3 regions of the Rhodopseudomonas telluris genome follow, and region 2 is predicted to be linked to each of the others. Evidence: predicted binding sites of a transcription regulator. Region 2 holds the regulator's gene; each other region holds the start of a gene.

Region 1 (10,650 bases), on a different contig from region 2:
CGGCGTCTGACGCCGCTGACGTGACTTCTCGCTGAGAGCTGGAAAACCTATGTCGATCAATATCCAGGCCCTGTTGGCGCAGCTTCTGGTCGGGCTGATCAACGGCTCGTTCTACGCGCTGCTGAGTCTCGGCCTCGCCGTGATCTTCGGCATGCTCAACATCATCAACTTCGCCCACGGCGCCCTTTATATGATGGGCGCGTTCTGCGCCTATTTCCTGCTGAACCTGTTCGGGATCGGCTACTGGTGGGCGCTGATCCTGGCGCCGCTGATCGTCGGCGCGTTCGGCATGTTGATGGAGCGGACGCTGCTACAATGGTTGTCCGGGCTTGATCATCTCTACGGCCTGCTGCTGACGTTCGGCGTTGCTTTGATCATTCAGGGCCTGTTCCAGAATTATTTCGGCTCGTCGGGACTGCCTTATGCGATCCCCGACGAGCTTCGCGGCGGCGTCAATCTCGGATTCATGTTCCTGCCGATCTATCGCGGCTGGGTGGTCGTGTTCTCGCTCGTGATCTGCCTGCTGACTTGGTACCTGATCGAGCGGACCCAACTCGGCGCCTATCTGCGGGCCGCCACGGAGAACCCGACGCTTGTGCGCGCCTTCGGCATCAACGTGCCGCGGATGATCACGCTGACGTATGGCCTCGGCGTCGGCTTGGCCGCGCTGGCCGGTGTGCTGTCGGCGCCTATCAATCAGGTCCGGCCGCTGATGGGCGCCGACCTCATCATCGTGGTGTTCGCGGTGGTGGTGATCGGCGGCATGGGTTCGATCATGGGCTCGATCATCACCGGCTTCGCTCTGGGCGTGATCGAAGGCCTGACCAAATATTTCTACCCCGAGGCCTCCAACACCGTGGTGTTCGTGCTGATGGTGCTGGTGCTGCTGGTCAAACCCTCGGGCCTGACGGGACGGGCAACCTGACATGACGACGATTACGCAGAATTCCGTTCCCGCCACCACCCGCCGCCCGGTGCGCGATGAGATGATCGCCCTGGGCCTGATGACGCTGGTGCTGGTGATCGTGCCGTTCACCGGCGTGTATCCGTTTTTCGTGATGCAGGGGCTGTGCTTCGCGCTGCTCGCCTGCGCCTTCAACCTGCTGATCGGCTATGGCGGCCTGCTGTCGTTCGGCCACGCGATGTTCCTCGGCACTGCTGGCTACGTCACCGCCCATGCGCTCAAGGTATGGGATCTGGCGCCGGAACTTGCGATCGTGGTCGGCACCGCCGGGGCGTTCGGGCTCGCGATCATCACCGGGCTGATCGCGATCCGCCGCCAGGGCATCTATTTCGCGATGATCACGTTGGCGCTGTCGCAGCTGCTTTACTTCATCTATCTGCAGGCGCCGTTCACCCATGGTGAAGACGGCATCCAGGGGATCCCGCAAGGCAAGATGTTCGGCGTGATCGATCTGCAGAACGCCACGACGCTATATTTCGTGGTGCTGGCCGGCTTCCTGCTCGGCTTCCTGATCATTTACCGCGCCATTAACTCACCGTTCGGCGAGGTGCTCAAGGCGATCCGCGAGAACGAGCCGCGCGCGATCTCGCTCGGCTATAAAACCGACCAGTACAAGCTGCTGGCGTTCATCCTGTCCGGCACGCTGGCGGGCTTCGCCGGCGCGCTGAAGGTGTTCGTGGCGCAGAACGCCTCGCTCACCGACGTGCACTGGTCGATGTCCGGTGAAATCGTGCTGATGACGCTGGTCGGCGGACTCGGCACCATCTTCGGGCCGGTGGTCGGTGCCTTCGTGATCATCGCCATGCAGCAATATCTCGCCGGCTTCGGCCAGTGGGTCACCGTCATCCAGGGCGTGATCTTCGTCGCCTGCGTGCTGACCTTCCGCCGCGGCATCGTCGGCGAGATCGGGCACTACTTCAAGCGGTCGCTGTAAGCGGGTCGTCCCGGTTGGCGACAACGGTCCAGAAAAAACCGCCGCGCAGGGCCCTGCGCGGCGGTTTTTCGTTGAGGGGGCGACTGCTGCTTACGCCTTTGGGAACGGGCCGTATTGGGGCGTCGGTTCGAGTGGAAGCTCCGCCTCAGTGGCCTGCTGGGTGACCGCGGCGGCTTCGCGCCGGACGCGCGGTGGCTTCTTCTTGACCTTGGACAGTTCGACGGCCTCGCTCATCAGCTTTTCGACGTCGGCGCTGTATTTCGGAGCCTGACTGACGGTCGGCGCATCGGACGCGGCATCGGGACGAGCCTCGGCCACTGGTATCTGCTGTTCTACAACGGCTGCCGAAGCTGCCGGTTGAACGATAAGTTCCGGACCACTGGCTCGATCGACCTCTGATCGGGCTGGCTTGGCATCCGTTTCGTCGGTCTGGACGGCCGACGTGGGGACCGCTTGATCGGTGCTCATTGGCGCGGCCAGGGGCGCCGGTTCGAGGAACGGAGCCGGCTCGTATGCGCCTGTCCGAGTCGGGGGACTATCGGCCGGAACTTCGTCGCTTCGAATCAATGGCGCGTGCGCTGGCATCGCAGACAGCTCGGCTGCCGGGGGCACCTCGGCGGCGGTGAACACCTCGTGGACCAGCTCGTTCACCTCCGCATCTTTGATGGAGGCCGGGACGGTCGCTGTTGGTACGGGCAGGGGCTCCGCCGGGATTGGCTTGGCCGTCGGAGCGGCCTTCCGGACGCCGAAGGTTTCACGCACTTCCGCGTCGCGGGCGGTTGGCTCCCGCCGCGCCGCGCCGCGCTTCGGCATGATCAGGTTGCGAACGTCGAGCTCGCCGGGGACGAACTCCGGTTCGTTATGATCCGACACGGCTTCATCGACGGCATAGTCTTCGGCTGCAAACCGGGCATTGCGAAACTGCGCCGGCTCGTAGCGGGGAGGGGCGTCGTAGCGGGACGGCTCATAGCGGGCGTCCTGGCGGCGCGCATAGTCCCGGCGTTCCGGATTTCGGCGATCGAAATCACGGTCATGTCGGTGGTCGAATTCGTGATGCATGGCCGCGCGGCGGTCGCGATCCTCGTGGCTGCGCCGTGGGTCGCGTCGGGGATCGCGGCCTCCATAGCCACGCTGCGGGTAGGACTCGTCAATGCGGCGTTCGCCGTAAGCGTCGCGCGCCTCGTCCTGCCAGCCATCGTCACGCCACGCCACGCCGCGGCGGTGAGCTTCGGCCGGTACGCGCGAGGGAGGTGCTGAGCGAGGATCCGGCGCCGGTTGCGCCGGCTGCTTCATCGTCACTGCGCCGAGGCTCATGGCAGGAAGCGTAATGGCGGCAATTGCCGGTGCAGGAGGGCTTGGAGCAGGCTTGTCGTCGTCGAGATCTTCGTTGTTCTCGATCCGCTGTCGTGCGCGTTCGACCTGGGCCTGGATCTTGGCGGCGTAGACGCTGGGCGGCGAGAAGAAGATTTTCGCAACTACTGGAACGATTTCCAGGAAGATAATGAACAATCGCGTCATCCACGAGAACAGCGTCATGGTGACGCCGTCCTTGGGATCGTTCTTCAGTTCCTGATAGGCGGCGATCCGAGTCAGCGGATCGATCCGGTCCTTCTTGTCCTGATAGTAGGACTCCGCGAGCGCCTTCTGCCGGAAGTCAGCAATATCTGCAGCCTTCGAGGCCTCGAACTGCTTCAGGTCGGCGCGCGCCGCGTCGATCCGCGCCTGCAGCGCGTCGGCCTTGGCCTTGATGGCGAGCCGCTCCTGATCGCGCACCACCATTGCCTCACCGGCGATTTTGGCTTGGGTGGTGCGGAGGTCGTCGCGCTTTTGGTGCAGCTGGATGATTTCGGACTCGCGCGCCGCGCGCTGGGCGATGAAGGCTTCCTTCTGCTTGCGGGCGAATTCGTAACGCGGGCCGGCGCCGGGCCGGCCGGAATTGCCGGGCGCCGCCTTCAGGCCGAACTCCTCGGCGTTCATGTCGGCGATGTAGCGCTGGATGGTGCGGTCGATCTGGGCGATGTCGGCGCGCACGTCCGCTTCGCGCGCGACCAGCGCCTTGATCTGCTGATCGATATCGTCGGTGCGGCTCTGCAGCGCGGGTTCGAGCGGCGGTACTTCGGTGAGGGCGTCCCGATGCAGCGCTTCCAGCGCATCGATGCCAGCCTGCCGGCGCGCGGCCTCGGCATTCAGCCCGGCTTCGTATTGGGCGATCTTGGCGTAGATCGGCTGATTGGCGGCGATCCGGTCGGCCTCGATCTTCTCATTGATGGTCCCCGAGAAGATCGCAAGCTCCAGGAACATCGCGATCACCCAGGCCAGGCCGAACGACATCAATAGCCTGATACCAACGCGCACGAAGCGCCACGCGGTCTGCCTGGCCTCGCTGCTCGACTGAATCGGCGCGGTATTCCAGAGCGTGCCTTGATAGAACCAGTCGGACTGGCACAGCGCGCGGTCGAACATCAGCACCGTGAGGCCGATGACGCCGGAGACCAGCAGCCGCGTCCAGACGTTCGCGATCATGTAGCCGGTGGCGTGAAACGACACGCCGACCACGACAATGAAGGACAGGCAGAGCGATGCGCCGAGATGCGCCGCCCAGAGTTTGTCGGAGGCCGGGCAGGTCGACAGGGTCTTGCGGTCGACTCCGGCGATGACACCCAGTGCGCGTTGAATCATGGCCGCCCAATTCTGCGGTGAACATGCGCCGCGGTTGGAAGTGACAGGTTCGCGCGAGTCTAACAGTTCGTTTACGAATTCAATACGCGACGCTCAGCGCAGACGCGGGTGCGGAGTTCTCACTCCGGCTCAGCAACTCCTGCTAAGTCGTAGTAGCCAGAGCAGAACTCGTCCTACGCGAACGGCCGATAGGCGAGCGGGCCTGTCCTCACAATTTTCCGCGGCGTTGCAGCGGGGACCAGCTACTCTTTCCTCCGATACCGCTCGTGCTGTGAGCGGGACACCCGGCGAATCCGCAAAGTGCCCAGGTGATTCGCCGGACCGCGCGCCGGGATCGCTGAGGCTTGCGATGCAAGTGCAGCCGGCGACCGTTTCTGTGGATGACGGGAGGCGGCGGATGTCGCCACGTTCTTGCCGGACAGGAATGCCGCCCTTTGTGTCCGCCGGAACCCAACGGCCGCCGGTCCTGCTGTTGCGAATGGGCGGTTGCCTGAGAACGCTTGAAATGTTTTATGACGCCCCTGTGACGCGTCCGACGCCCGGACCAGTCCCGTCAAGCGGATAGCTTCCAATGCTGCGATACTTTCGAGCCTTTCTGCCGAAGGAGGAGAGGTTCTTCGACCTGTTCGCCCGGCATACCGAAACCGTGGTCCAGGGCGCTCATGCGCTGCAGGACATGTTGCGGGGAGGCGACGAAACGCCGGTGCATTGCCAGCGGGTCAGCCATTTCGAGGCCGAGGCCGACGCCATCACCCGTGAGGTGCTGACCGCGGTGCGCCGCACCTTCATCACCCCGTTCGACCGCGTCGACATCAAGAACCTGATCACCTCGATGGACGACGCCATCGACCAGATGCAGCAGACCGCCAAGGCGGTGATCCTGTTCGAGGTTCGCGAATTCGAGCCGCCGATGCGCGAGATCGGGACGCTGCTGGTCGAGAGCGCCAATCTGGTCGGCAAGGCGCTGCCGCTGATGAAGTCGATCGGGCCGAATTTGCAGATGCTGACGGCCATGACCGAGGAAATCACCAAGCTCGAAGGCCGCGTCGACGATCTGCACGATATCGGGCTCAAGGAACTGTTCCTCAAGCATCGCAACGCAAACACCATGGACTACATCGTCGGCGCCGAGATCTACGACCATCTCGAGAAGGTCGCCGACCGGTTCGACGACGTCGCCAACGAGATCAATTCCATCGTCATCGAACAGGTCTAGGGCAGGGCCGTGGACGCTTCGATCGGGCTGCCCATTCTGGTCGGATTGATCGCCGTCGCGCTGCTGTTCGACTTCCTGAACGGCCTGCACGACGCGGCCAATTCGATCGCCACCATCGTCTCCACCCGCGTGTTGCGGCCGCACTACGCGGTGTTCTGGGCGGCATTCTTCAACTTCGTCGCCTTCCTGGTGTTCGGCCTGCACGTCGCCAACACCATCGGCACCGGCATCATCGAGCCCAGTGTGATCGATTCCGCGGTGATCTTCGCCGCCCTGGTCGGTGCCATCGTCTGGAACATCGTCACCTGGGCGCTCGGGATTCCCTCGAGCTCGTCGCACGCGCTGATCGGCGGATTGCTCGGCGCCGGTCTGGCCAAGGCCGGACTGTCGGCCGCGGTGTGGAGCGGCGTCTCCAAGGCGCTGCTGGCGATCGTGCTGTCGCCGCTGGTCGGCTTCGTGCTGGCGCTGGTGCTGGTGGCGATCGTGTCGTGGGCGTCGGTGCGCTCGACGCCGTTTGCGGTTGACCGCGCCTTCCGCATCCTGCAGTTCGCCTCGGCCTCGCTGTATTCGCTCGGCCATGGCGGCAACGACGCGCAGAAGACGATGGGCATCATCGCCGTGCTGCTCTACTCGCAGGGCTATCTCGGCAGCGAATTCTCGGTGCCGTTCTGGGTGGTGATTTCCTGCCAGTCGGCGATGGCGCTCGGCACCCTGATGGGCGGCTGGCGGATCGTCCGCACCATGGGGTTGCGCATCACCAAGCTGACCCCGATGCAGGGCTTCTGCGCCGAGACCGGCGGCGCCGCGACGCTGTTCATGGCGACCTTCCTTGGCGTGCCGGTGTCGACCACCCACACCATCACGGGCGCCATTGTCGGCGTCGGTGCGGCGCGGCGAATGTCGGCGGTGCGCTGGAACGTGGCGAGCTCGATCGTCTATGCTTGGGTGATCACCATCCCGGCGTCGGCGTTGGTTGCCGCCGCCGCCTATTGGGCGACCAAGCTGCTACCGTCGTTCTGACCGCGCCGCCACTCGCCGCCAGCGGCGGAACCTGCCGACGTCCTCGCGCTTGTCAAAGGTATCCAATCGCTGAGGAAAGTGCGGCCCTTGATGCTGAAGCAGCTAAGATTGCGCAGCATCGATGCGCCGCCGCCGAAGCCGCATGCGCCACCCTGCGAACCCGGCGTGGTCGCGGCCAGTGCCTACGCGCACGGCCAGTTGGTGGCCGACATCACCATCGAACAGGCGGGCGAGTGGGCCCGTAAGGACGGCCATATCGTCTGGATCGGGCTGCACGACCCCAGCCAGGACCTGCTGGCGCGGGTGGCCAGGCAGCTCCATCTGCACCCGCTGGCGATCGAGGACGCCACGAACGCCCGGCAGCCGCCGAAGGTCGAGCAATACGACGACGCCTTCTTCGTGGTCGCCCGCACCGCGCAGATGGAGGACGGGCAGATCGCGTTCGGCGAGACGCATATCTTCGTCGGCAAAGGCTACGTCGTGTCGGTCCGACACGGCGCGTCGTCGTCCTACAACGTCGTTCGGTCGCGCTGCGAAGCCAGCCCGAACTGGTTCGCCGAGGGCGAGGACTACATCCTCTATGCCATCCTCGATTTCATCGTCGACAACTACCGCCCGGTGATCGACCGGATTCAAAGCGAGGTCGACAGTCTCGAGGAGGAGGTGCTGCGCCGCTCGCATCTCGGTCAGATGGACGGCCTGTATCGGCTGCGGCGCGAACTGCTCAAGCTGAAGCGGGCGGTCGGGCCGATGGTCGACGTCTGCAAGCGGCTCGAGCATGCCGATCTGATCACGCTGGATGCGCCGCTGAAGCCGCTGTTCCGCGACATCCTTGATCTTGATCACGTCAATCGCGCCGAGGAAGACATCGACCAGTTGCTGCAGATCCTGGCGTTCGTGTTCGAAGCCAGCATGATGGCCGGGCAGGCGCAGCAGACCGAGATCGCGCGGCGACTGACCGCCTGGGCCGCTATCCTGGCGGTCCCGACCGCGATCGCCGGCATCTACGGCATGAACTTCGAGCACATGCCGGAGCTGAAGTGGGAGTATGGCTACTACGTCGTGCTCGGCGTCATCGCCAGCGTCTGCGGGTTTCTGTATTATCGCTTCAAGCGCGTCGGCTGGCTGTGATTGCTGAAGGCCATGGCTGTCGGGCGTTGATGTGAGTCGTCATCCTGAGGAGCGCGCGCAGCGCGCCTCGAAGGATGCGGCCAAGGTGCTTGCGGCCCATCCTTCGAGGCCCACCGAGCCGCGCACAGCGCGGCGCAGTGGGCGCCTCAGGATGACGGCGTCGAGTTGATCAAATTCAGCCCACCATCTTCAGCCCGATGATCCCGGCGACGATCAGGCCGATGCAGGCGAGGCGGCCGAGCGTTGCCGGATCGCCGAACAGCGCGATGCCGAGCGCCGCGGTTCCCACCGCGCCGATGCCGCTCCAGATCGCATAGGCGGTGCCGATCGGCAGCGTCTTCAGGGCGAGGCCGAGCAGGGTGATGCTGGCGACCATCGCCGCGACGGTCAGTGCCGTCGGCACCAGCCGGGTGAAGCCTTCGGTGTATTTCAGGCCGAGTGCCCAGCCGATTTCCATCAGGCCGGCGACGAACAGATAGAACCAGGCCATTGAGGCCTCCCTTGCGCAGCTCCGGCAGTCTCGATCGAGGGGATTTCGTGAGGCCATCCAGCGGGATGGCGCCGGCGCTTGGTGCGCTCTGCGAGGAGGACGGGTCGTCCCGGCCGAAAAGGTGATTTTGAGGTCGTCCTCGAACCCTTATATGAGACACGCCGACGCGCCGTGCAACCACGGGCCCAGCGACCCGCCGGAAGCCCTTGATTGCGCCGGCTTTCCCTGCCACAGGCTGAGTATGTCCGACACCGCTGTTCCGGCCGATGCGCCGTCCTCGACCCCGTCTTCGCTCGCCCATGAAGTGGCGCGGCGGCGCACCTTTGCGATCATCTCCCACCCTGACGCCGGCAAGACCACGCTGACCGAAAAGCTGCTGCTGTTCGGCGGCGCGATCAATCTCGCCGGTCAGGTCAAGGCCAAGGGCGAGCGCCGCAACACCCGGTCGGACTGGATGAAGATCGAGCGCGACCGCGGCATCTCGGTGGTCACCTCGGTGATGACCTTCGAGTTCGACAACCTCGTCTTCAACCTGCTCGACACGCCGGGCCACGAGGACTTCTCGGAGGACACCTACCGGACGCTGACCGCGGTCGACAGCGCCGTGATGGTGATCGACGCCGCCAAGGGCATCGAGGCACGGACGCGCAAGCTGTTCGAGGTCTGCCGGCTGCGCGACATCCCGATCATCACCTTCATCAACAAGATGGATCGCGAGAGCCGCGACACCTTCGACATCCTGGACGAGATCGAGAAGACGCTGGCGCTCGACACCACGCCGATGACCTGGCCGGTCGGCCGCGGCCGCGACTTCCTCGGCACCTATGACGTGCTCACCGGCGGCATTCGCCTGCTCGAAGGCGGCGGCGCCAAGACCGGTGCGGCCGAGCAGATCGACATCGACGACCTCGGCAAGCGCAACCCCAATCTCGACGTCGCCGCGGTGAAGGAGGAGCTTGCGCTCGCCACCGAGGCCTGCAAGCCGTTCGACCTCGACGCCTTCCGCGAGGGCCATCTGACGCCGGTGTATTTCGGCTCGGCGCTGCGCAATTTCGGCGTCGGCGACCTGCTGGAAGGACTCGGCCGCTACGCGCCGCCGCCGCGCGCCCAGGATTCGAATTTGCGCAAGGTCGAGGCGGACGAGCCGAAGATGAGCGCCTTCGTCTTCAAGATTCAGGCGAACATGGATCCCAATCATCGGGATCGCATTGCCTTCGCAAGGCTTTGCTCCGGCAAGCTGACCCGCGGCATGAAGGCCAAGCTGGTCCGAACCGGCAAGAACATGAGCCTGTCGGCGCCGCAGTTCTTCTTCGCGCAGGACCGCTCGGTGGCGGACGAAGCCTTCGCCGGCGACGTCGTCGGCATTCCCAATCACGGCACGCTGCGGATCGGCGATACGCTGACCGAGGGCGAGGACGTCACCTTCGTCGGCGTGCCGAGCTTCGCGCCGGAAATCGTCCGCCGCGTCCGGCTCGGCGACGCGATGAAGGCCAAGAAGCTGAAGGAAGCGCTGCAACAGATGTCCGAAGAGGGCGTCGTCCAGGTGTTCCGCCCGCGCGACGGCGCGCCCGCGCTGGTCGGCGTCGTCGGCCCGCTGCAGCTCGACGTGCTCAAGGCGCGGCTCGAAGCCGAGTATCAGCTGCCGGTCGATTTCGAAGTCTCCGAATTCCAGCTCGCGCGCTGGATCTCTTCCGAGGACCGCAAGAAGCTCGACAGCTTCATCACCGCCAACAACTCGTCGATCGCCGACGACGTCGACGGCGACCCGGTGTATCTGGCCAAGAACGAGTTCTACCTCGGCTACACCCGCGACCGCGCCGAAGGCATCGTGTTCTCCGAGATCAAGGACGTGAAGAAGGTGGCGTGAGGCGAGGGCGGCTTCGCCGGTCGCTCGCTCGGTACGCGATAATCACACCGCCCACCGCCGTCATCCCCGCGAAAGCGGGGATCCAGTATCCCAGAGCGCTTCTGATCGGGGACGTCGCCTCGTCGCATCCGCTCTGGAATACTGGGTCGCCCGGTCAAGCCGGGCGATGACGTCGTGCCTGGGAGGCGATGACGTTGTGCCTGAGAGCATGACCCGCAGTCCTCCGGGCGGACTACAATGGAGACACGAGATGGCCTCCGTCCACGGCCAGCGTCGTTCCGGTCATCCACGCGGAGGCATCAGAAGCAAGAAGCAGGAATGCGCCGTCGAGATCGCAAGGATCCCCCAA
Region 2 (10,650 bases):
TCGAAGAAGCCGGGCTTCAGCATCACGTCGAGCACCGCATTGGCGGACGCCACCGCCAGCGGATTGCCGCCGAAGGTCGAGCCGTGCGAGCCCGGCGCCATGCCGGTTGCCGCCTCGGCGGTCGCCAGGCACGCGCCGATCGGGAAGCCGCCGCCGAGCGCCTTGGCGAGCGACATCAGGTCCGGCGTGACGCCGATCCGCTTGTAGGCGAACAGCTCGCCGGTGCGGCCCATGCCGGTCTGCACCTCGTCGAAAATCAGCAGCAGGCCGTGCTGATCGCACAGCTCGCGCAGCGCGCGGAAGAACGCGGTCTCGGGCGAGCGCACGCCGCCCTCGCCTTGCAGCGGCTCGATCAGGATGGCGGCGGTGTGCGGGCCGATCGCCTTCTTCACCGCTTCGATGTCGCCGAGCGGCACCTGGTCGAAGCCGCTCAGCGGCTCGCCATAGCCTTCGAGATACTTGGCCGAGCCGGTCGCCGCGAGCGTGCCGAGCGTGCGGCCATGGAACGCGCCCTCGAAGGTGATGATGCGGGTGCGCTCCGGCGCGCCTTTCGAGAAGTGATAGTGCCGCGCCATCTTCAGCGCGCATTCCATCGCCTCGGCGCCCGAATTGGCGAAGAACACCTTGTCGGCGAAGCTCTGTTCGCACAGCCGCGCCGCCAGCCGCTCGCCGTCCGGGCTCTTGAACAGGTTCGACATGTGCCACAGCTTCGTCGCCTGCTGCTGCAGCGCCTCGACCAGATGCGGGTGGCAATGGCCGAGCGAATTGACCGCGACACCGCTGGTGAAGTCGAGATAGCGCTCGCCGTCGGCGCCGTGCAGCCAGACGCCCTCGCCGCGCTCGAAGGCGACGTCCGCCCTGGCGAATACCGGCAAAAGATGGGACGTAGAAGCTGCGCTCGACATGGCCGATCCAATCGGAAAAGCGGGCCGCCGGCCGGCCGCTTGCGACGCGGTCACGGGCCAACGTACCCCGAAAACGAAACGTGCCGCCTTTCCAGGCGGCACGTAGGGACATTCTAGGTGCGCTGAAGTGCCTGTCAACCGGGGCTTTCAACGACCTGCGTCGGGGCTGCCGCAACATCGCCGCTGTGACGGTTATGACTCACTTGATGAGAAGGTGTGGACGCACCAGGTCTGACTCTTGCGCGTGAGTCACGGCATATTGTAGCGTTTTGGCTGTCGGGTACGACATCTCGTGCGCGGTTTGTAATCCTTATTGAGCTCTCGGTGGGTGCGTATCGCCCGGGCGGCAATGGTCGTCCGGCGAGGGCTAAGGGATTCTGCCGGCAAGACATTTGGACGACCTCACAGCTGCGGTTCCGCGCTGAACCAGCGCCGCGCGGCAGGAAGGGATAGAACGATGACGGCATTGACCTGGACGGACGAGCGCGTCGAGCAGTTGAAGAAATTATGGGAAGGCGGGCTGTCGGCGAGTCAAATTGCCGCGGAGCTCGGCAACGTGACGCGTAACGCCGTGATCGGCAAGGTGCACCGTCTCGGCCTGTCGGGCCGGGCCAAGAGCCCGACCTCAGCCGCGCCGCGCCCGCGCAAGGCGCGTCCGGCCCAGCATATGATGCGGGTCACACGTCCGGTGGCGCGCGGCAACACCGCGCTCGCGCATGTGTTCGAAGTCGAGGCCGAGCCGGAACCGGTCACCTACGACAACGTGGTGCCGATGAACCAGCGGCTGTCGCTGCTCGAGCTCAACGAAGCCACCTGCCACTGGCCGATCGGCGATCCGAGCAATCCGGAATTCTTCTTCTGCGGCGGCAAGTCGCTGCCCGGCCTGCCCTACTGCGCGCACCACTCGCGCATCGCCTACCAGCCCGTCGGCGACCGCCGCCGCGCTGCCCCGAAGACCACGCGGTAACACGCCCCCTCACCCGACCGCACGGGCGGCCGGCGCCGAGGCTGCCCTCTCCCGCGAGCGGAGAGGGCACTGATACCAGCGCCGCTTGGGCGCCATGTTAGTCGCCGCTCAAACGGCAGCGCCTGCGCAAGACGGGCGACCCAGCATTCCAGAGCGCCAGTTGCTCCACACGCCCCCGCTGCAATCCGAGATCCTCCGCTTTCGCGGAGGATCTCGGCTGTGATGGCGTCAAAATCATAGCCCGCATGAGCGGAAGTGATATGCGGGAAGCACCGGTCACCCCCGCATGTCGCTTCCGCTCATGCGGGCTACCGATGAGCTACCGTTCAGGCGCTGCGTCGCTCACGCCACCTTCGCGCTCGATCCCGATCGAACTAACAATCAGGACGGGCTGCTTTCCGCCTTGGCGAAGCGGTCGTCCAGCGCGTAACCCGCGCCGCGGACGGTGCGGATCGGGTCCTGTTCGCGGCCGGGGTTGAGCAGCTTGCGCAGCCGGCCGATGTGCACGTCGACGGTGCGTTCGTCGATATAGATGTCACGGCCCCAGACGCCGTCGAGCAGCTGCTCCCGACTGAACACCCGGCCGGGATGCTCCAGGAAGAACTCGAGCAGGCGATACTCCGTCGGACCGAGGTCGATCGGCCGGCCGGAGCGTGCGACGCGACGCTTGTCGCGGTCGAGTTCGAGATCGCCGTAGGACAGCACGGTGGCGAGCCGCTCCGGCGCCGCGCGCCGTAGCAGACCCTTCACCCGCGCCAGCAGTTCCGGCACCGAGAACGGCTTGACGATGTAGTCGTCGGCCCCGGTGGCGAGCCCGCGGACGCGCTCGCTTTCCTCGCCGCGCGCGGTCAGCATGATGATCGGTAGCTGCTTGGTCTCCGGCCGCGCCCGCAGGCGACGGCACAGTTCGATGCCGGACAGGCCCGGCAGCATCCAGTCCAGCACCACCAGATCCGGAATCCGCTCCTTCATCCTTGTATCGGCGTCGTCGCCGCGTGCGACGGTCTCGACGTCGTAGCCGTCGGATTCCAGATTGTAGCGCAGCAGCGTGGTCAGCGCTTCCTCGTCTTCAACTACCAGAATGCGCGCGCCCATATGTCGTCCTCGTCTTCATCGTTGGGCACCGTCCGCGGTTCGCGGACGATACGTTAGTTGCCCGGCGTGGCGTTGGCGAAGGTGGTCATGTCGCCCTTCGGGCGCTTGTCCAGAATCTGCTGGCCTTCGATCATGTAGAACACCGTCTCGGCGATGTTGGTGGCGTGGTCGCCGATCCGCTCGATATTCTTGGCGCAGAACATCAGGTGGATGCAGAACGAGATGTTGCGCGGATCTTCCATCATGTAGGTGAGCAGCTCGCGGAACAGCGAGGTGCAGATCGCGTCGACTTCCTCGTCGCCGTTCCACACCACCATCGCGGCGGGCAAATCGTGCGCCGTATAGGCGTCCAGCACCGCCTTGACCTGGGACTGCACCAGATCGGTCATGTGCTCGAGGCCGCGGATCAGCTTCAGCGGGTGGAAGTCGCTGTCGATGGCGTTGACGCGCTTGGCGATGTTCTTGGAGAGATCGCCGATCCGCTCCAGGTCGGTGGCGACCCGCATCGCGCCGACGATGTCGCGCAGGTCGACCGCCATCGGCTGCCGCCGCGCGATCGTCAGCACCGCGCGCTCTTCGATCGCGCGCTGCATCTGGTCGATTTCCTGATCGGCCGCCACGACGCGCGCGCCGAGCGCGACGTCGCGCCGGACCAGCGCGTCGACCGAGTCGACGATCTGGCGTTCGGCCAGACCGCCCATTTCGGCGACCATGCGGGTCAGTTCCTGAAGGTCGCCGTCGAACGCCTTGGTGGTGTGCTCGAAGCCCATGTCCGTTCTCCTCGCGCCTGGCGCGTCAGCCGAAGCGGCCGGTGATGTAATCCTGGGTCCGCCGATCGTTCGGCGACGTGAAGATCTTGTTGGTCGGGCCGAACTCGATCAGCTCACCGAGATACATGAACGCGGTCGACTCCGAGACGCGGGCCGCCTGCTGCATGTTATGGGTGACGATCGCGATCGTGTAGTCTTCCTTGAGTTCGTCGATCAGCTCTTCGATCTTGGCGGTCGAGATCGGATCGAGCGCCGAGCACGGCTCGTCGAACAGGATCACTTCGGGCCGCACCGCGATGGTGCGGGCGATGCACAGACGCTGCTGCTGGCCGCCCGACAGGCTGAGGCCGGAGGCCCCGAGCTTGTCCTTGACCTCGGTCCACAGCGCGGCGCCGCGCAGCGCCTTCTCGACGCGGCCGTCCATCTCCGACTTGGAGATCTTCTCGTACAGCCGGATGCCGAACGCGATGTTCTCATAGATCGTCATCGGGAACGGCGTCGGCTTCTGGAACACCATGCCGACGCGGGCGCGCAGCAGGTTGAGGTCGAGCTTCGGATCCAGCACGTTCTGACCGTCGAGCATCACCTGCCCCTCGGCGCGCTGCCCCGGATACAGATCGTACATCCGGTTGAAGATCCGCAGCAGGGTCGACTTGCCGCAGCCCGACGGGCCGATGAAGGCGGTAACCCGGTTGGTGGCGAGCGCGAGGTTGATGTGCTTCAGCGCGTGGTTCTGGCCGTAGTAGAAGTTCAGATCGCGCACCACCACCTTGGCCGGGCCGTCGGGCTGGCTGGCGATGGCGGGGCCAGGTCCGCTCGGCAGCGTGGTGGCAATCGAAATCTCGGTCATTTCGTGGTCCTCTCGGCGCCGATGATGCGCGCACCAATATTCAGGGCAAGCACGGTCAGGGTGATCAGCAGAGCGCCCGTCCAGGCGAGCTGCTTCCAGTAATCGTAGGGGCTCTGAACGAAGTTGTTGATGGTCACCGGCAGGTTGGCCATCGTCTTGGTCAGGTCGAAGCTGAAGAACTGATTGCTGAGCGCCGTGAACAGCAGCGGCGCGGTCTCGCCGGCGACGCGCGCCGTGGCCAGCAGGATGCCGGTGATGAGACCGGCCCGGGCGGCGCGGTAGGCGATCCGGCGGATCACCAGCGAGCGCGGCAGACCGAGCGCGGAAGCCGCTTCGCGCAGCGAGCTCGGGACCAGCAGCAGCATGTCCTCGGTGGTCCGCACCACCACCGGAATGACGATGACGGCCAGCGCCAGCGAACCCGCGAGCGCCGAGAACCGCCCCATCGTCACCACTACCGCGCCGTAGATGAACAGGCCGATGATGATCGACGGCGCGCTGAGCAGGATGTCGTTGATGAAGCGGATCACCGAGGTGAGCCGATCGTGCTTGCCGTATTCGGCGAGGTACGTGCCGGCGAACAGGCCAAGCGGCGCGCCGATGCCGACGCCCAGCACCGTCATGATGATCGAGCCGACGATGGCGTTGAGCAGGCCGCCTTCGTTCGAGCCCGGCGGCGGCGTGTTCTGGGTGAACACCTGCAGATGCAGGCCGGCGAGGCCGTTCCAGAACAGCGTGAACAGGATCAGCGCCAGCCAGGTGACGCCGAACAGCGCGGCGGCCGAGCACAGCACCTTGATGATCACGTCGGTGCGGTGGCGGCGCTTGTAGATCGGATTGACGGCTTGGGTCGTCGACATGATTACTTGCCCGCCTTCAGTTCGAGCCGCAGCAGCAGCAGGCGCGCGGCCGCCAGCACGATGAACGTCAGAATGAACAGCAGCAGGCCGAGCAGGATCAGGCCGGACTGATGCAGGCCGTCGCTCTCGGCGAACTCGGACGCGATCGCCGCCGAGATGGTGGTGCCGGGACCGAAGATCGAGCCGGAAATCCGGAACGAATTGCCGATGATGAAGGTCACCGCCATGGTCTCGCCGAGCGCGCGGCCGAGCGCCAGCATGATGCCGCCGATCACGCCGACCCGGGTGTAGGGGATCACCACCTTGCGGACGACTTCCCAGGTGGTGCAGCCGACCCCGTAGGCGGCTTCCTTCAGCACCGGCGGCACGGTCTTGAACACATCGACCGAGATCGCGGTGATGAACGGCAGCACCATGATGGCGAGGATCAGCGAGGCATTGAACAGGCTGAGATAGGACGGCGGCCCGGCGAAGATGGTGCCGAGCACCGGCACGCCATCGAACAGCGCGATCATCGCCGGCTGGAAATGATTGGCCAGGAACGGGCCGAGTACGAAGAAGCCCCACATGCCGTAGATGATCGACGGAATGCCGGCGAGCAGTTCGATGGCGAGGCCGATCGGGCGACGCAGCCACATCGGGCACAGCTCGGTGAGGAAGATCGCGATGCCGAGGCCGACCGGGATGGCGATCACCATCGCGATCACCGAGGTCACCAGCGTGCCGTAGATCGGGCCGAGTGCGCCGAGCACCGGCGGATCGTTGGCGGGAGCCCAGCGGGCGGTGGTCAGGAAGGAGAAGCCGAATTCGCGCAGCGCCGGCCAGGCGCCGACCATCAGCGAGATGATGATGCCGCCGAGGATGAGCAGGACCGAGATCGCGCAGGCGCGGGTGGTCCAGTAGAACGCCGAGTCGCTGAGCTTGAAGGCACTCAGGGCGCGGGCCCGATCATAAGGTCCAGCCGCCGCTTGCAGCCCCGTGCTGTCTACTGCCATGTCCGCCACGCCTGTCTCCTTGCGCTGATGCAGGTTACGATAAACGAGCCGCGTAGCCTGGAGATTTCTGGTTGAACCGAGCGCCAGGCCGCGTCTGCGGCCAGGGCCTCATCCGCACTGCGCCCCTCAGTGCGGCCTCGAAACCGGCCGGTGCGGGCCGGATCGCAGATAGTTGGAAAGTAATCCCGAAAGCCGGGAGCAACCGTGCGACCGGCCGAAGCCGGTCGCACGACCGATGGTTCAGATCAGCTCTTGATATCCGACGACCAGGTCTTCTCGATCAGCTTGACGACCGGTTCCGGCATCGGGATGTAGTCGAGCTCTTCGGCAGCCTTGCCGCCCTTCTCGAACGCCCACTTGAAGAACTTGATCGCCTCGGCGGACGCCGCCTTGTCGACCGGCTCCTTGTGCATCAGGATGAAGGTCGCGGCAGTGATCGGCCACGAGGTTTCGCCCGGCTGGTTGGTCAGGATCAGGTAATAGCCCGGAGCCTTGGCCCAGTCGGCGTTGGCCGCCGCAGCTTGGAACGCCGCGATGGTCGGCTGAACCGGCTTGCCGGTGCTGTTGATCAGGCCGGTGTAGGTCAGCTTGTTCTGCTTGGCGTAGGCGTACTCGACGTAGCCGATCGAGTTCTTGGTCTGGCTGACGTTGCCGGCAACGCCTTCGTTGCCCTTGGCGCCGACGCCGACGGGCCATTCGACCGCGGTGCCCGAACCGACCTTGGTCTTCCAGTCGGCGCTGACCTTGGAGAGATAGTCGGTGAAGTTGAAGGTGGTGCCCGAACCGTCCGAACGGCGGACGACCGTGATGGCGTCGGACGGCAGCTTCAGCTTCGGATTGAGCTTGGCGATCGCCGGATCGTCCCACTTGGTGATCTTGCCGATGTAGATGTTGGCCAGAGTTTCGCCGTCGAACACCAGCTCACCCGGCTTGATGCCTTCGAGGTTCACGACCGGAACGATGGCGCCCATCACCATCGGCCACTGCACCAGGCCTTCCTTATCGAGCTGCTCGGGCTTGAGCGGCGCGTCGGTGGCACCGAAGGTCACGGTCTTGGCAATGATCTGCTTGATGCCGGCGCCCGAACCGATCGACTGGTAGTTCAGGCCGTTGCCGGTCTCTTTCTTGTAGGTGTCGGCCCACTTCGAATAGACCGGGAACGGGAACGTGGCGCCAGCGCCGGTGATGTCAGCCGCAAAGGCCGAGGTCGACGCCGCAACCATTCCGGCCGCGACGATTGCCTTGATGAAATTCATGGAAGGTCTCCGTTGACAAGCGAAGCGCTCATCGCGCCCGACTGCGCTTGCCTCCCGCCATTTAGGGGCGGTCGATTGACCTTTTATGAGGGTTTGATGACACTCATGTGACTACGTCAAGCCACTGAAATCAAATCGAAATCTCGATCCGCCCTAGGACTTTACCGGGGGAAAACAGACGGTGAAAGTCGCGCCCTTCCTGAGAACGCTTTCGATCAGCAGACGGCCGCGATGGCGGTTAACGATATGTTTCACCAGCGACAATCCCAACCCGGTCCCGCCCTGGGACCGGCTGTCGCCGACGTCCACGCGGTAGAACCGTTCCGTCAGCCGCGGCAGGTGTTCGGGCGCAATGCCGGGGCCGAAGTCACGCACCGCCACCCGGTATTCCGATCCACCGTCCGCCACCGACGCGGCCACCACGGAAACCGCGACGCGGCCGCCCGAGGCGCCGTATTTCAGCGCGTTCTCGATCAGATTCTCGAACACCCGCAGCAGCTCTTCACGATCGCCCGCGATCATCGCCGGACTGTCCGGAAGATCGAGCTCGATCGCGACCTGTCGGTCCCTGGCGAGGGATTCGAGCCCGTCCGCGACCTGCTTGATCAGCGGCGCCAGATCGATGTGGGCTTCCGGGCGGACGTGGGCGGTGAGTTCGACACGCGACAGCGACAGCAGATCGTCGATCAGCCGCGCCATCCGCGTCGCCTGCGCCTGCATGATGCCGAGGAACCGGGCACGCGCCTTCGGATCGTCGCGCGCCGGCCCCAGCAGCGTGTCGATGAAGCCGGACAGCGCCGCCAGCGGGGTGCGCAGTTCGTGGCTCGCATTGGCGACGAAATCGGCGCGCATCTCCTCGGCCCGGCGCAGCGGCGTCAGATCGTGGAACGTCATCAGCATGCACTGGTCGGTGCCGCCGAACGCGGTCGGCACCTGGACCGGCGCAATGATCAGCTCCATCCAACGCTCGATCGGCGCGTGATCGAGATAGCTGACGCGGCGCGGCTCGGCGGTGGCAATCGCCTCCCGCAAGGCGGTAACGATCTCCGGATTGCGCAGCGCGAACTGGGCGAGTTCGCGAACCCGCAGCGCCGGAGCGAGCTGGGCCGCCGCCGCGTTGAGATGCAGCACCCGACCGGCGCGATCGAGCAGAACGGCGGGATCCGGCATTCCGGCCACGATGGCGCGCACCACCGGGGTCTCGACCGGACTGATGCCGTAGGTGTCCTCTCGTGCATTGACGGCGTTGTGCAGCCGCCAGGGCACCAGCGCCGCTGCCGCGAGGCACGCGAACACGACGCCGGCCGCGCGCGCCGACATTTCGCCGAGCACGGTCAGCGCCGTCACGGCGATGCCGCCGGCCAGCAGGATGATGGCGGCATGGCGCAGCCGGTCGATCCAGGGAGTCGCAATCGGCGCGGCGACCTGATCCGTGAGCGGAGCGAGCGAGCGGGCAGTGTCGTCGGGCGCCTGGGCGATCATGGTCAGCCTGGTGTGGGATCCTGTCGGACCGGCTTCGGGTCGAGCGCGTCGGCAAGCCGATGCATCCGTTTCAACCTCGTTCCGATGACAATCTCACGAATGGCGAGAATGATCACCGACAGCATGAACGGCACCATGTAGTAGAGGATGCGGAACAGCAGCATGCCGGCCAGCAGCCCTTCCTTGTCCATCTGCCACAGGCCGACCAGCATCGCGGCGTCGAACACGCCGAGACCACCCGGCGAATGGCTGGCGAAGCCGAGTAGCGTCGCGGACACGAAGATCACCGCCACCACCACGAAACCGAGATTGGGCTCGTCCGGCACCAGCACGTACATGGCGAGCGCGCAGAAGCCGAGATCGACGATCCCGATTCCGATCTGCAGCAGCGTCAGCGGCCCGCCCGGCAGCTCGACCGTCCAGGTGCCGCGGCCGACGCGGCGCGGCCTGAACGAAACCCAGGCGACATACACCGTCAGGCCCGCCAGAATGACGAAGGCCAGCACGCGGTTGAGCCAGGGTGGCAGCTGATCGATCGAGGATGCCGCCTCCGGATGATAGGCGATGCCCATGCCCAGCACCGCTGCATTGCCGAGCCAGAAGGTCAGGCCGGCGAGGAAGCAGATCTTGGCGACGTCGATACCGTCGAGGCCCCAGGCCGAATAGATGCGGTAGCGCACCGCGCCGCCGGTGAACACGCTGGCGCCGACATTGTGACCGATCGAGTAGCTGGTGAAGGCGGCGAGCGCGGCGGTGCGGTACGGCACTTCCTTGCGGCCGATCGTCCGCAACGCGAACAAATCATAGAACGTCAGGGTGAAATAGCCGGCCGCGACGAACAGCGCGGCGAGCGCGATCGCCCGCGGTTCGGTCTGACGGATCGCTTCGAGCACCTTGTCGAGGTCGATGCCGCGCAGCAGATGATAGAGCACGTAACAGGCAGCCGCGATGACCGCGATGCTGATCGCAACACCAACCTTGTGCAGGATTTGCTTCTCGCGCAGGAACGCGATCACCCTGCCGATTGCGGCCACCATCTAAACCTCGAATCCCTTTCCACCACCCGGGACAACAGGACCGGTATCACGACAGCCGTTACCGGACCGTGGCCAGGAAGCTCTTGGAGCTCGTTTCCGGGCTGAGTGGAATTCGGACGATACCGCCAATCCCGCTCCTCTGCGTCAATTCCCGGTCGGGCAGACCGGTTTCATCATTCGCACCCTCCGCGAAGTGGCAGGGTGCCGCGGGAGGTCACTGCCCCCGCATCTGCCGCGCCACAACCCAGTAGCGCAGCCACGAACCGATCGCACACCCCACCAGATAGGCAGCAATCATGACAAGGAAAAGATCGAGCCAGTAACCGAACCGACCTGGAATGATCCGGGCGAGCGACAGGCCGACGAGCACCGCCGCCACCCCGCCGATTCCCATTGCGGCATTCTTCGACAGGCCGGGCCCGTGTTGCACCAC
Region 3 (10,650 bases), on a different contig from region 2:
ATCCTCGAAGTCGAGCGACACCACCTGCGTGTAGGGCGGGATCGCGTAGATCCGCTTCTCGCGGCCGGCGCCGAACAATTGCAGCGCCGCGCAATCGTCCATCTTAGGGTTGTCGAATTTCGGCGTCGGCGACGGGTCCATCACGTAGCGGCCATTGACCTTGACCGGGTAGGCATAGGCGGTCGCGATGTGGCCGAACTTGGCGATGTCCTCGTACAGCTTGACGTGCATCAGCCCGTATTCGGCGAGCGCATGCATCCGCCGCGTCTCGGTCTCGCGCGGCTCGAGGAAGCGCAGCGGCTCCGGGATCGGCACCTGATACACCAGAACCTGGCCTTCGTGCAGCGGCGCTTCGGGGATGCGATGCCGCGTCTGGATCACGGTGGCGTCGGCCGTGCTGGTGGTGGTGGCGACGCCCGCGGTCTTGGCGAAGAACTTGCGGATCGAGATCGCGTTGGTGGTGTCGTCGCTGCCCTGGTCGATCACCTTCAGCACGTCGTCGCGGCCGAGGATCGCCGCGGTCACCTGCACGCCGCCGGTGCCCCAGCCATAGGGCATCGGCATCTCGCGGCTGGCGAACGGCACCTGATAGCCGGGGATCGCGATCGCCTTGAGGATCGCGCGGCGGATCATCCGCTTGGTCTGCTCGTCGAGATAAGCGAAGTTGTAGTCCGGCGCGTTCATTCCGCAGCCTCCGGCAATGCTTCAGTGCGCTCAGCGGCATCGGCAAAATCCTGCCGCAGCCGGCGGATCAGTCCGAGTTCGGACTGGAAATCGACGTAGTGCGGCAGCTTCAGATGTTCGACGAAGCCGGTGGCCTGCACGTTGTCGGAATGCGACAGCACGAATTCCTCGTCCTGCGCGGGCGCGAGCGCTTCCTCGCCGAGTTCGCGCGCGCGCAGCGCACGATCGACCAGCGCCATCGCCATGGTCTTGCGCTCGCTCTGGCCGAAGGCGAGGCCGTAGCCGCGGGTGAAGCAGGGCGGCTCGGTGGCCGAGCCCTTGAACTGATTGACCATCTGGCACTCGGTCAGCGCGATGCTGCCGAGCGGCACGGCGAAGCCGGCGTCCTCCGCAACGAATTCGAGCTCGACCTCTCCGAAGCGGATCTCGCCGGCGAACGGATGGGTGCGGCCATAGCCGCGCTGCGTCGAATAGCCGAGCGCGAGCAGGAAGCCCTCGTCGCCGCGCGCAAGATTCTGCAGCCGCAGATCGCGATCAGCCGGAAAGCTGAGCGGCTCGCGGGTCAGATCGCCGACCGGCGCGTCGGGCCCCGGCTTCGATGTCGGCTCGATCAGACCATCGCGGCCGAGAATGTCGGTGACGCGCGGCATCGCTTCCGTCGGTGCCGGTGCGCTCGCCGGCTGCTCCGGCTCGCCGCCGGCGGCGAGTTGCGGATCGAGCAGGCGATGCGTGTAGTCGAAGGTCGGGCCAAGGATCTGGCCGCCCGGGACATCCTTGAAGGTCGACGACACGCGGCGCCGCACCGCCATCACGCCGGTGTCGAGCGGCTCGGTGGCGCCGAAGCGCGGCAGCGTGGCGCGGAAGGCGCGCAGCAGGAAGATCGCCTCGATCATATCGCCGCGCGCCTGCTTGATCGCCAGCGCGGCCAGCTCGCGATCATACAGTGAGCCTTCGGCCATCACCCGGTCGACGCCGAGCGCGAGCTGTTCGGAGATCTGCGCCAGCGTCACTTCGGGCACCGCGCGATCGCCGCGGCGCTCGTGGGCCAGCAGCCGGTGCGCATTGTCGATGGCGCGCTCGCCACCTTTGACGGCGACATACATCAGTTGCCTCCCTGTGCGACGAGCCGCGTGGTGCGCGGCAGCGCGACGATCGCATCGCCGACCGCGAGGATCAGATCGATGCCGCGCGGAAACAGCGGCGTCAGCGCGTCGCGCTGCGCCAGCAGTCCGGCCGATAGCGGCGCGCGCAGCATCGCCGTGCCACGAATGCCGGGGCCGCTGAGCTCGAACGCGAGCCCGTCATCGAGGCTGCCGAGCTGCAGAATCAATGTGGTCGAGCGATCCGGATAGTCGTTGCTGCCGAGCGCAAATTGCTCGAGGACGGGCATCGTGTCCGGATCGGCGATCAGCGCGAAGGCCGCGGCGTTCGGTTCGTCGACTTGCGGCGCCGAGGTGTGGAAGCGCAGCCATTGCGTCACTACTCCGCCGCGCGTCGCTTCATCGAGCCAGAGCGGAGTGTCGTGGTCGAACAGCGTCAGGGCGATTGCGGCGGTCGCCTCGGTGAGCGGAGCGGGGACTTGCTGCAAGCCAGTCTCCAGCCGCTGCACCGTGCCGGGTCGCGCCATCGCCTGCATCACGGCGCGAAAGGTGGTCTGCGCCGAGGTGACCTTGTCGGCGAAGCCGGCGGAGAGTTCGAACGCCATGCTCATCGTCAGCCCTCGCCTCGCACCATCGTGTAGAAATCGACCTTGGTGGCAGCCGTCCGCTCGGCCTTGCGCCGGCGCTCCGCGGCCTGCTCGGCACGCAGCGGCGCCAGCACGTTGCTCTCGACCGCCGCCGCAGTGTCGCGACGCTGGATCAACGCGTCGCACAGCGCGATCAGCTGCGCCTTCTTCTTGTCACGACCCAGCGTGTAGCCGAATCCGCATTCGCCGCTGGCGAGCCGCACGGCCGCGCGCGTCACCGTTGCTTCGCCGAGGTTGAACGGCGCGCCGTCGCCGCCGACGCGGCCGCGCACCATCACCAGGCCGTTCTCCGGCTCGCGCAGAGCTTCGCTCGCCGGCAGGTCGATCTCGGCGAGCCGGGCTGCGATCTCGTCGGCGCTGGCGTGAACCAGCACGGCCATCGCGGCCTGCCGGGTCTGCGTGCTGGTTTCGAAGGGCGTCGCCATGTTGCCTCTAGCCTGCCTCAAGTTGTCTGTGATATTAGACAACTTCATACCGGCGCGCCATGACCTTTTGATGACGAGGCCGTGAAATGCTAAACCGCACGCACAGTCAGAGCGAAGGACCAGATGTCGACACTGCAGGCGGATTCCGGCGTCGCGTTGTGGCGCAAGGTGGCGGACTCGATCGAGCGTGAGATTGTCCGCGGCGACTATCCGGCCGGTGAGAAGCTGCCGGGCGAGGTCGAACTCGCGGAGTCGCACCGGGTCAATCGCCACACCGTGCGCCGCGCTCTGGCGTCGCTCGCGGAGCGCGGACTTGTGCGGGCGGAGCGAGGCAGCGGCACCTATGTGGAGCCGGGGCGCATCGCCTATCCGTTGCGCTCGCGCACGCGCTTCTCCGAGATCGTCGGCGCCGGCGGCCGCGAGCCGCGCGGTCAATTGCTGGCGGCAAACCGCGAGGAGGCGACGCGCGAGCTGGCGCGCGAACTCGATCTTCCCGTTGGCTCGCCGCTGATCCGCATCGACAGCTTGCGGCTCGCAGACCGCGCGCCGATCTGCGTCGGCAGCACCTGGCTGTCGGCCGAACGCTTTCCCGATGCCGAGGAACTGTATCGCCGCTTCGGCTCGATGACCAAGCTGCTGGCCCAGCACGACATTCGCGATTATCGCCGCGCCTCGACGCGGATCACCGCCGCGATCGCCGATGCCGGCGACGCTGCGCGGCTCGACCTCGGCATCGGCCGGCCGGTGCTGATCGTCGAGGGCCTCGACGTCGACGGCAAAGGCCGCCCGCTATTGGCGATCCGCGCCCGCTTCGCGGCGGAGCGCGTGCAGTTCGTGGTGGAGACGGAGTAGCTAAAGTTACTTGTGCCGCCGCTGCGCTCTCACAGTAGCCGTTAGTACCGCATCGCCCCACCCTCAGCGTCATCGCCCGCGCAGGCGGGCGACCCAGCATTCCAGAGCGGCGGCTTTGAATCGCGAGCGCTCTGCAAATACTGGATCCTCCGCTTTCGCGGGGGATGACGGGAGTAGGCGGGGAGGCGGATGTGGCCAGCCTGAGGCATCAGTGCGCAGGAGGTCGTCACCCTACGCGATCGCCCGTTTGCCGATGATCGCGAAGCGCAGCCGCGTCGAGATCCAATCGATCGCTGCGACGGCGACCAGGATCATCAGGATCAGGAACGACACCTTCTGCCATTCCAGCACGCGGATCTGTTCGGCGAGTTGCAGGCCGATGCCGCCGGCGCCGACGATGCCGATGATGGTGGCCGAGCGCGTGTTCGACTCGATGAAGTACAGCACCTGACCGGCGATCACCGGCAGCACTTGCGGCATCAGGCCGAAGCGGATTTCGTGCAGCGGCGAGCCGCCGGAGGCGCGGACACCCTCGACCTGCTTGCGGTCGGCGGTCTCGATCGCCTCGGAGAACAGCTTGCCGAACGCGCCGAAGTCCGACACCGCGATCGCCAGCACGCCGGCGAACGGGCCGAGCCCGACGACGTTGATCCAGACCAGCGCCCAGATCAGCGTGTCGATGCCGCGCACGCCGTCGAGGAAGCGGCGGACCGGAAATCGGATCAACTGCGTCCGGATGATGTTGCGCGCGGCGAGCAGGCTGACCGGCAGCGCCATCAGCGCCGCCAGCGTGGTGCCGAGCAGCGCGATCGACAGCGTCTCGCCCATCGCCGACAAATAAGCAGGCAGCGACGAGCCCGGGTCCGGCGGGATCATCAGCAGCGCGAACCAGCCGAGCTGGCTCAGTCCGGCGAGGATGCGCTGCGGCGAGAAGTCCAGTTCGACCAGCCCGTAGATGAACAGCGCCAGCGCCGCCAGCGCGATCGCGGGAACGCCGAGTCGCGCCGCGGCGGGGCGTTCGAACAGATGCGGGTGACGCGCCTTCAGGTCGGCGAGGTCGGTCTGAGTCTGCGCGGTCATGCCCGGCCTCCGGTCAGGCGGCCGCGAATCCAGCCCGTCGAGATGTCGATGACGAATACGGTGACGATGATCAGCAGCAGGATGGCGCTGACGTCCGAATAATAGAACTTGCGGATCGACACGATCAGTTCCTGGCCGATGCCGCCGGCGCCGACGAAGCCCATCACCGACGCGCCGCGCACGTTGATCTCGAACCGCAGCAGCGCGTAGCTGGCGAAGCCGGACATCACCTGCGGCAGCACGGCGAAGCGCATGCAGGCGATCCAGCCGGCGCCGGTGGAGCGCACGCCCTCGACCGGCTTCATATCGACGTTCTCGACGATCTCCGAAAACAGCTTGCCGAGCGCGCCGGTGGAATGGATCGCGATCGCCAGCACGCCGGCCATCGGGCCGAGCCCGAAGGCGATCACGAACACCAGCGCGAACACGATGTCCGGCACGGTGCGGCAGATCTCGAGAAACCGCCGGATCACGAACAGCAGCCAGGGCTGCGGCGCGGTGTTGCGGGCGGCGAAGAAGTTCAGCAGCACCGCCAGCACCGCGCCGGCGAGCGTACCGACGTAGCTGATCAGCAGGGTCTCGCCGAGCAGCCCGAGCCATTTACGCCAGCCCCAAAACCATTCGGCCGGATCGGTCCACACCCGCGCGCCGCTGTCGAGCCGGAAGATGCGGTCGAAATAGCTGAAGAAGTTGCCGATCTTGGCGATGAACGTGCCGAGATCAACTTCGGCCCCGACGGCGGCCACGGCGAGCGCGGCGATCGCGATGCTGAAGCCGAGCGCCGTCCGCCAGCGGCGTCGCGCGATCGAATTGTTGTAGGCCGCGTTCAACGCGTCGAGCTGAGACTCGGGAAGCAGCGATACGGCCAGGGCCATGCGGGGAGGGCTCTCGATGCGCAAAAAACAGGGCCGGATCCCGAAGGATCCGGCCCGTGGGACGAGATGAAACTCAGGACGCCTTCTTCTTACGCAGGGCGTCGACGAACTTGATCAGCTCGATGGTGCTGTCCCAATCCTTGGTGGTGGCGGCGTGGAAGCCCTGCTTCTGACCGTCCGACAGGCGGTCGAACGCGGCCTTGTCCTTGGTCGGCGCGTCCATGAAGGCCTTGGCGATCGCCGTCTTGAGGTCTTCCGGCAGATCGGCGTTGTAGGCATAGGGGCCGTTGATGATCGGCGCCGACTTGTGGATGATGCGGAAGTCGTCCTTCTTCATTGCGCTGCCGTCGGCGTTCTTCAGCATGCCCTTGTGCAGCATCTGCGCCAGTGTGGAGTCGTTGTCGTTGGTCCACTGGTTGGCGGCGACGTCCACGGTGCCCTGCGCCAGCGCCAGGATGGCGTTCTCGTGGCTGCCGGTGAACACCACCTTGCCGAAGTAAGCGTCGGCATCCGAGATGCCCATCTTGTCGAGCTCGAAGCGCGGCACGTTGTTGCCGGAAGTTGAGTTCGGATCGACCAGGCCGAGGTTCTTGCCCTTGAGTTCGTCGATCGACTTGTAGGGGCTCGCCGCCTTGACGAAAAACACCGAGTAGTAGCCGGTCGAGCCGTCGTGATTGATGTCGTTGGCGAAGGCTTCGGTCTTGACGCCGGTGAGCCGGGCGCGGGCGAACGAGGCGGAGCCGTAGCTGGCGATCTGGATGTTGCCGGCGCGCTGGCCTTCAATCACCGCGGCGTAGTCGTTGGCAATACGCAGGTTCACCTTTACGCCGAGTTCCTTCGACAGATAGGCGACGAACGGCGTCCAGCGCTCGGTGACGCCCGAGGCGTTTTCGGCGGGCACGACCGCGAAGGTCAGCTCCGGATATTTCGCCTTGTAGTCCTGCGCCAACGCGGTGGACGCCGTGAACGCCAGCGTGGCGGCGGCGAGCAGAATGGATCGGCGATTGATGGTCATCGTGACATCCCTGTGAGTTGATACGTGTCTTTGGCCCGCGGTCGCCGCGGGCTTCCGTTCGGGCGCGCGTGCGGCGTTAGGCCGCGACGGTGCCGAGTTCGGGAACGAGGCCCTTCGCCGGGACATGGACCGGCGCGGTGCCCATCACCTCGTTGGCTTCGAGGTCGTAGAGTTCGCGGGCGATGCTGTCGGTCAGCGCCGCCGGCACGTCGTCGAACACGATGCGGCCGTTGGCCATGCCGATCAGCCGATCGCAATAGCTGCGGGCGAGATCGAGCGAGTGTAGATTGCACAGCACGGTGATGCCGAAATGCTTGTTGATGCGCAGCAGGGCGTCCATCACGACCTTGGTGTTGCGCGGGTCGAGCGATGCGATCGGCTCGTCGGCGAGGATCAGGTCGGGCTCCTGCACCAGCGCGCGGGCGATCGCGACGCGCTGCTGCTGGCCGCCGGAGAGCTGATCGGCGCGCTGCGCGGCGAGCGGCGCGATATCGAACTGATCGAGCGCCGACATCGCCAGCGCGCGGTCCTTCTCGGGCCAGGCCTGGGCGAGGGAGCGCCAGGCGGGCACATGGGACAGCCGGCCCATCAGGACGTTTGTCATGACGTCGAGCCGGCCGACGAGGTTGAACTGCTGGAAGATCATCGCCGAGCGGGCGCGCCACTGGCGCAGTTCGCGGCCCTGCAGGGCGGTCACGTCGGTACCCTCGAACAGGATGCGGCCGCCGGTCGGGTCGGCCAGGCGGTTGAGCATGCGCAGCAGCGTCGACTTGCCGGCGCCGGAGCGGCCGATCACGCCGACGAAGCTGCCGCGCTCGACCGAGAACGATGCGTTGTCCACGGCAGCCTTGCTGCCGAAGCAACAGGTGAGTCCTTCAACGACCAGCATGCGCCGCTCCCGAGAAATTGTTGCTCTATCGCTAACGCTGGTATTTTGCAGGCATATGACAGTCGGGTAGTTCGCGACTTGTACACAGTCCGCGTGTGTCATGCCCGCGTCACGACGCCGTCATCGAGTGCGCAGAAGAACCTCTGCCCCGATGAAATAAATGACGGAACTCATGGTCGCAAAATCGCTCTCGGTCGAACCCACCGTCGATCCTTCCGCCCGCCTGCACGACACCAAGCTCGGCGCCTATTGCGAAGTCGGTGCGCGCACCATCCTGCACGAAGTCGCGATGGACGATTACTCCTACGTCGTCAACGACTCGCAGATCACCTACACGACCATCGGCAAATTCTGCTCGATCGCGGCGATGACCCGGATCAATCCGGGCAACCATCCGATGCAGCGCCCGACGCAGGCGCATTTCACCTATCGGGCCAGCGCGTACTTCCCCGGCGAGCAGGACGATGCCGAGTTCTTCGACTGGCGCCGCGCGCATCACGTGCGGATCGGCCACGATGTCTGGATCGGCCACGGCGCGATCGTGCTGCCGGGCCGGAGCATCGGCACTGGCGCGGTGATTGCAGCCGGCGCGATCGTTACGCGTGAAGTGCCGGCCTACACCATCGTTGCGGGCAATCCCGCGCGCGTGATCAAGCGCAGGTTCTCCGAAGAGGTCGCGGACCGTTTGGTGAATCTGGCATGGTGGGACTGGGACCACGACACGCTGCGCCGCGCGCTGCCGGATTTCCGCAAGCTGCCGGTCGAGGCGTTTCTCGACCAATACGAAGCCACTGTGCCCGCCTGACGTGCCGCAACGGGAGAACGAGATGACCGATATCCTGATCGAAGGCGGCCGGGTGCTGCTGCAGGACGACCTGGCCGAGACGTCGCTGGCGGTGGTCGGCGGTGCGATCGATGGCGCTGGCGCGAGCAATGGTCATGCCGCCATGCGGATCGACGCGGGCGGGCTGCTGGTGCTGCCGGGCATCGTCGATCTGCACGGCGACGCCTTCGAGCGGCAGATGATGCCGCGGCCCGGCGTAGACTTCCCGATCGACGTCGCGCTGGCGGACAGCGACCGCCAGGCGATCGCCAACGGCATCACCACGATGTTTCATGCCGTCACCTGGTCGTGGGAGCCGGGTCTGCGTAGCGCCGCCAATGCGCGTCGCATGCTGGATGCGATCGACCTGACCCGCCCGCGGCTCGCCGTCGACACCCGCATTCACCTCCGCCATGAGACCTTCAACCTCGACGCCGTCGACGAGATCGCGCAGTGGATCGGCGAGCGCCGCGTCGATCTGTTCGCCTTCAACGACCACATGGATTCGACGTTGCGCGATCTGTCGCGGCCGCACCGCCGCAGCCGGATGGTCGAGCGCACCGGCCTGTCGGGTGAGGAGTTCGATCGCCTCGTCGAGCGCGTCGCCTCGCGCACCGCGGAGGCGCCGGCCGCCATCGCGCGGCTCGCGGCCTGCGCCCGCGACGCCGGCCTGCCGATGCTGTCGCACGACGACGATACGCCGCAGATGCGCCAGGACTATCGCGCGCTCGGCGTCCGCATCGCCGAATTCCCCACCACCGAGGAGACCGCCCGCGACGCCGCTGCGGCCGGCGATTTCATCGTGTTCGGCGCGCCGAACGTGGTGCGCGGCGGCAGCCACACCGGCTGGACCAAGGCGGCCGACATGATCGCCAAGGGTCTGTGTTCGGTGCTGGCGTCGGACTATTACTATCCGGCGCCGCTGCTCGCGGCGTTCCGGCTGGTGCATGACGGCATCCTGCCGCTGCCGCAGGCCTGGAAGCTGATCTCGGAGGGGCCGGCACGCGCCGCGGGTCTGTCCGATCGCGGTGGGCTCGGCGCCGGCAAGCGCGCCGACATCCTGATCGTCGATGATCGTGTCGCGCTGCGGCCGCGGCTGGTCGCCGCGATCGCGGGCGGACGCCTCGTGCATATCGACGAGCCGGAGCGCTTCGTGATGTCGCACAAGGTGCGGCCGACGGCGGTTGCGGCGGCCTGAGACCCGGATATTCTGCTGACGATGTCGAATTTTCCCCGTTACGCCATCTATTATCTGCCGCCGCCCGGCAGCGCGCTCGATCGCTTCGGGGCGGCACTGCTCGGCTACGACGCGGTCTCGGGGGAGGACGTGCCGTTTCCCCCCGGCATGCTTGATGCGGTTCCAGATTGGGCCGACGTCACGGCCGATCCACGCAAATACGGCTTCCACGCCACGCTGAAGGCGCCGACGGCGCTGGCGCCCGGGCTCACAGAAGCCGACTTGCTGTGGGCCTGCGCGACCTTCGCAGAGACGCCGCGCGCGATGCCGGTGATCACGCCGGCCGTGCAGGCGATCGGCAGCTTCATCGCGTTGATGCCTGCGTCCGCATCGGACGATCTCGCGCAACTCGCCGCGGACTGCGTGCGCAGCTTCGACAGCTTCCGGGCGCCGCTCTCGGCCGCGGATCGCGCGCGCCGAAACCCCGCCACGCTCACGCCGCGGCAGGTGCAGTATCTCGATCAGTGGGGCTATCCTTACGTCATGGAGGAATTCCGCTTCCACATGACGCTGACGGGATCGCTGCCGCCTGGTCGGCAGGACGATCTGCTCGGCCGGCTGCGCGAGCAGTTCGCTCCTCTTGAACTTGATACGCTGGCGATCGATCGCATCGCCGTGTGTCGGCAAGACGGCCCCGGCGATCGATTCCGCAGCATCGGCCAGTTTCAACTCCGGCCGATGCTGTAGAGCTTGCGGGAGGCTCAGAGCGCTTCATCGCTAGATTGAAGCGCTATCGACCGCGCCACATTGCCCTGAGTCCTCATCCTGAGGAGCCCGGCGAAGCCGGGCGTCTCGAAGGATGAGTCCGCGGGCGGTCGTGGCCCATGGTTCGAGACGGCGCTTCGCGCCTCCTCACCATGAGGTCGTGCGTGGAGCAGACACTGAACCGACTTAACTGACGCGGCGTTCGCGATTGTCCCAATAGGGCTGGCGCAGCTCGCGCTTCAGGATCTTGCCGGCGCCGGACAGCGGCAGCGGCGTCTCGGTGATCTCGACGCTGCGCGGGCACTTGTAGCCGGCGAT

The links. Region 2 encodes PhoB, which activates phosphate uptake and scavenging genes when phosphate is short. Its sites were predicted from a motif close to TGTCATNNANCTGTCAT; they were not measured.
Region 1: ACFFJ6_RS18645 (DUF47 domain-containing protein) is a predicted target of PhoB. The motif match lies at 5,090-5,106, and genes of this name have one in related genera.
Region 3: phnC (phosphonate ABC transporter ATP-binding protein) is a predicted target of PhoB. The motif match lies at 7,664-7,680, and genes of this name have one in related genera.

Annotation. Positions count from the first base shown of each region.
Region 1 covers NZ_JBHLWM010000008.1:207,402-218,051, forward strand. The annotation lists gene ACFFJ6_RS18625 (ABC transporter ATP-binding protein) at 1-10, shown strand, start outside; gene ACFFJ6_RS18630 (branched-chain amino acid ABC transporter permease) at 62-925, shown strand; gene ACFFJ6_RS18635 (branched-chain amino acid ABC transporter permease) at 927-1,898, shown strand; gene ACFFJ6_RS18640 (DUF4407 domain-containing protein) at 1,989-4,577, opposite strand; gene ACFFJ6_RS18645 (DUF47 domain-containing protein) at 5,149-5,793, shown strand; gene ACFFJ6_RS18650 (inorganic phosphate transporter) at 5,803-6,813, shown strand; gene corA (magnesium/cobalt transporter CorA) at 6,904-7,944, shown strand; gene sugE (quaternary ammonium compound efflux SMR transporter SugE) at 8,120-8,434, opposite strand; gene ACFFJ6_RS18665 (peptide chain release factor 3) at 8,676-10,301, shown strand; gene ACFFJ6_RS18670 (SDR family NAD(P)-dependent oxidoreductase) at 10,534-10,650, opposite strand, start outside.
Region 2 covers NZ_JBHLWM010000001.1:164,883-175,532, reverse strand. The annotation lists gene ACFFJ6_RS00810 (aspartate aminotransferase family protein) at 1-905, opposite strand, end outside; gene ACFFJ6_RS00805 (GcrA family cell cycle regulator) at 1,363-1,872, shown strand; gene phoB (phosphate regulon transcriptional regulator PhoB) at 2,254-2,967, opposite strand; gene phoU (phosphate signaling complex protein PhoU) at 3,021-3,737, opposite strand; gene pstB (phosphate ABC transporter ATP-binding protein PstB) at 3,763-4,587, opposite strand; gene pstA (phosphate ABC transporter permease PstA) at 4,584-5,447, opposite strand; gene pstC (phosphate ABC transporter permease subunit PstC) at 5,450-6,451, opposite strand; gene pstS (phosphate ABC transporter substrate-binding protein PstS) at 6,688-7,698, opposite strand; gene ACFFJ6_RS00770 (ATP-binding protein) at 7,852-9,180, opposite strand; gene ACFFJ6_RS00765 (lysylphosphatidylglycerol synthase domain-containing protein) at 9,183-10,217, opposite strand; gene ACFFJ6_RS00760 (hypothetical protein) at 10,432-10,650, opposite strand, start outside.
Region 3 covers NZ_JBHLWM010000005.1:724,773-735,422, reverse strand. The annotation lists gene ACFFJ6_RS14940 (alpha-D-ribose 1-methylphosphonate 5-phosphate C-P-lyase PhnJ) at 1-684, opposite strand, end outside; gene ACFFJ6_RS14935 (carbon-phosphorus lyase complex subunit) at 681-1,787, opposite strand; gene phnH (phosphonate C-P lyase system protein PhnH) at 1,787-2,395, opposite strand; gene phnG (phosphonate C-P lyase system protein PhnG) at 2,398-2,856, opposite strand; gene phnF (phosphonate metabolism transcriptional regulator PhnF) at 2,980-3,708, shown strand; gene phnE (phosphonate ABC transporter, permease protein PhnE) at 3,940-4,788, opposite strand; gene phnE (phosphonate ABC transporter, permease protein PhnE) at 4,785-5,663, opposite strand; gene phnD (phosphonate ABC transporter substrate-binding protein) at 5,737-6,678, opposite strand; gene phnC (phosphonate ABC transporter ATP-binding protein) at 6,755-7,567, opposite strand; gene ACFFJ6_RS14895 (transferase hexapeptide repeat family protein) at 7,740-8,372, shown strand; gene ACFFJ6_RS14890 (alpha-D-ribose 1-methylphosphonate 5-triphosphate diphosphatase) at 8,395-9,588, shown strand; gene ACFFJ6_RS14885 (DUF1045 domain-containing protein) at 9,610-10,314, shown strand; gene ACFFJ6_RS14880 (acyl-CoA synthetase) at 10,519-10,650, opposite strand, start outside.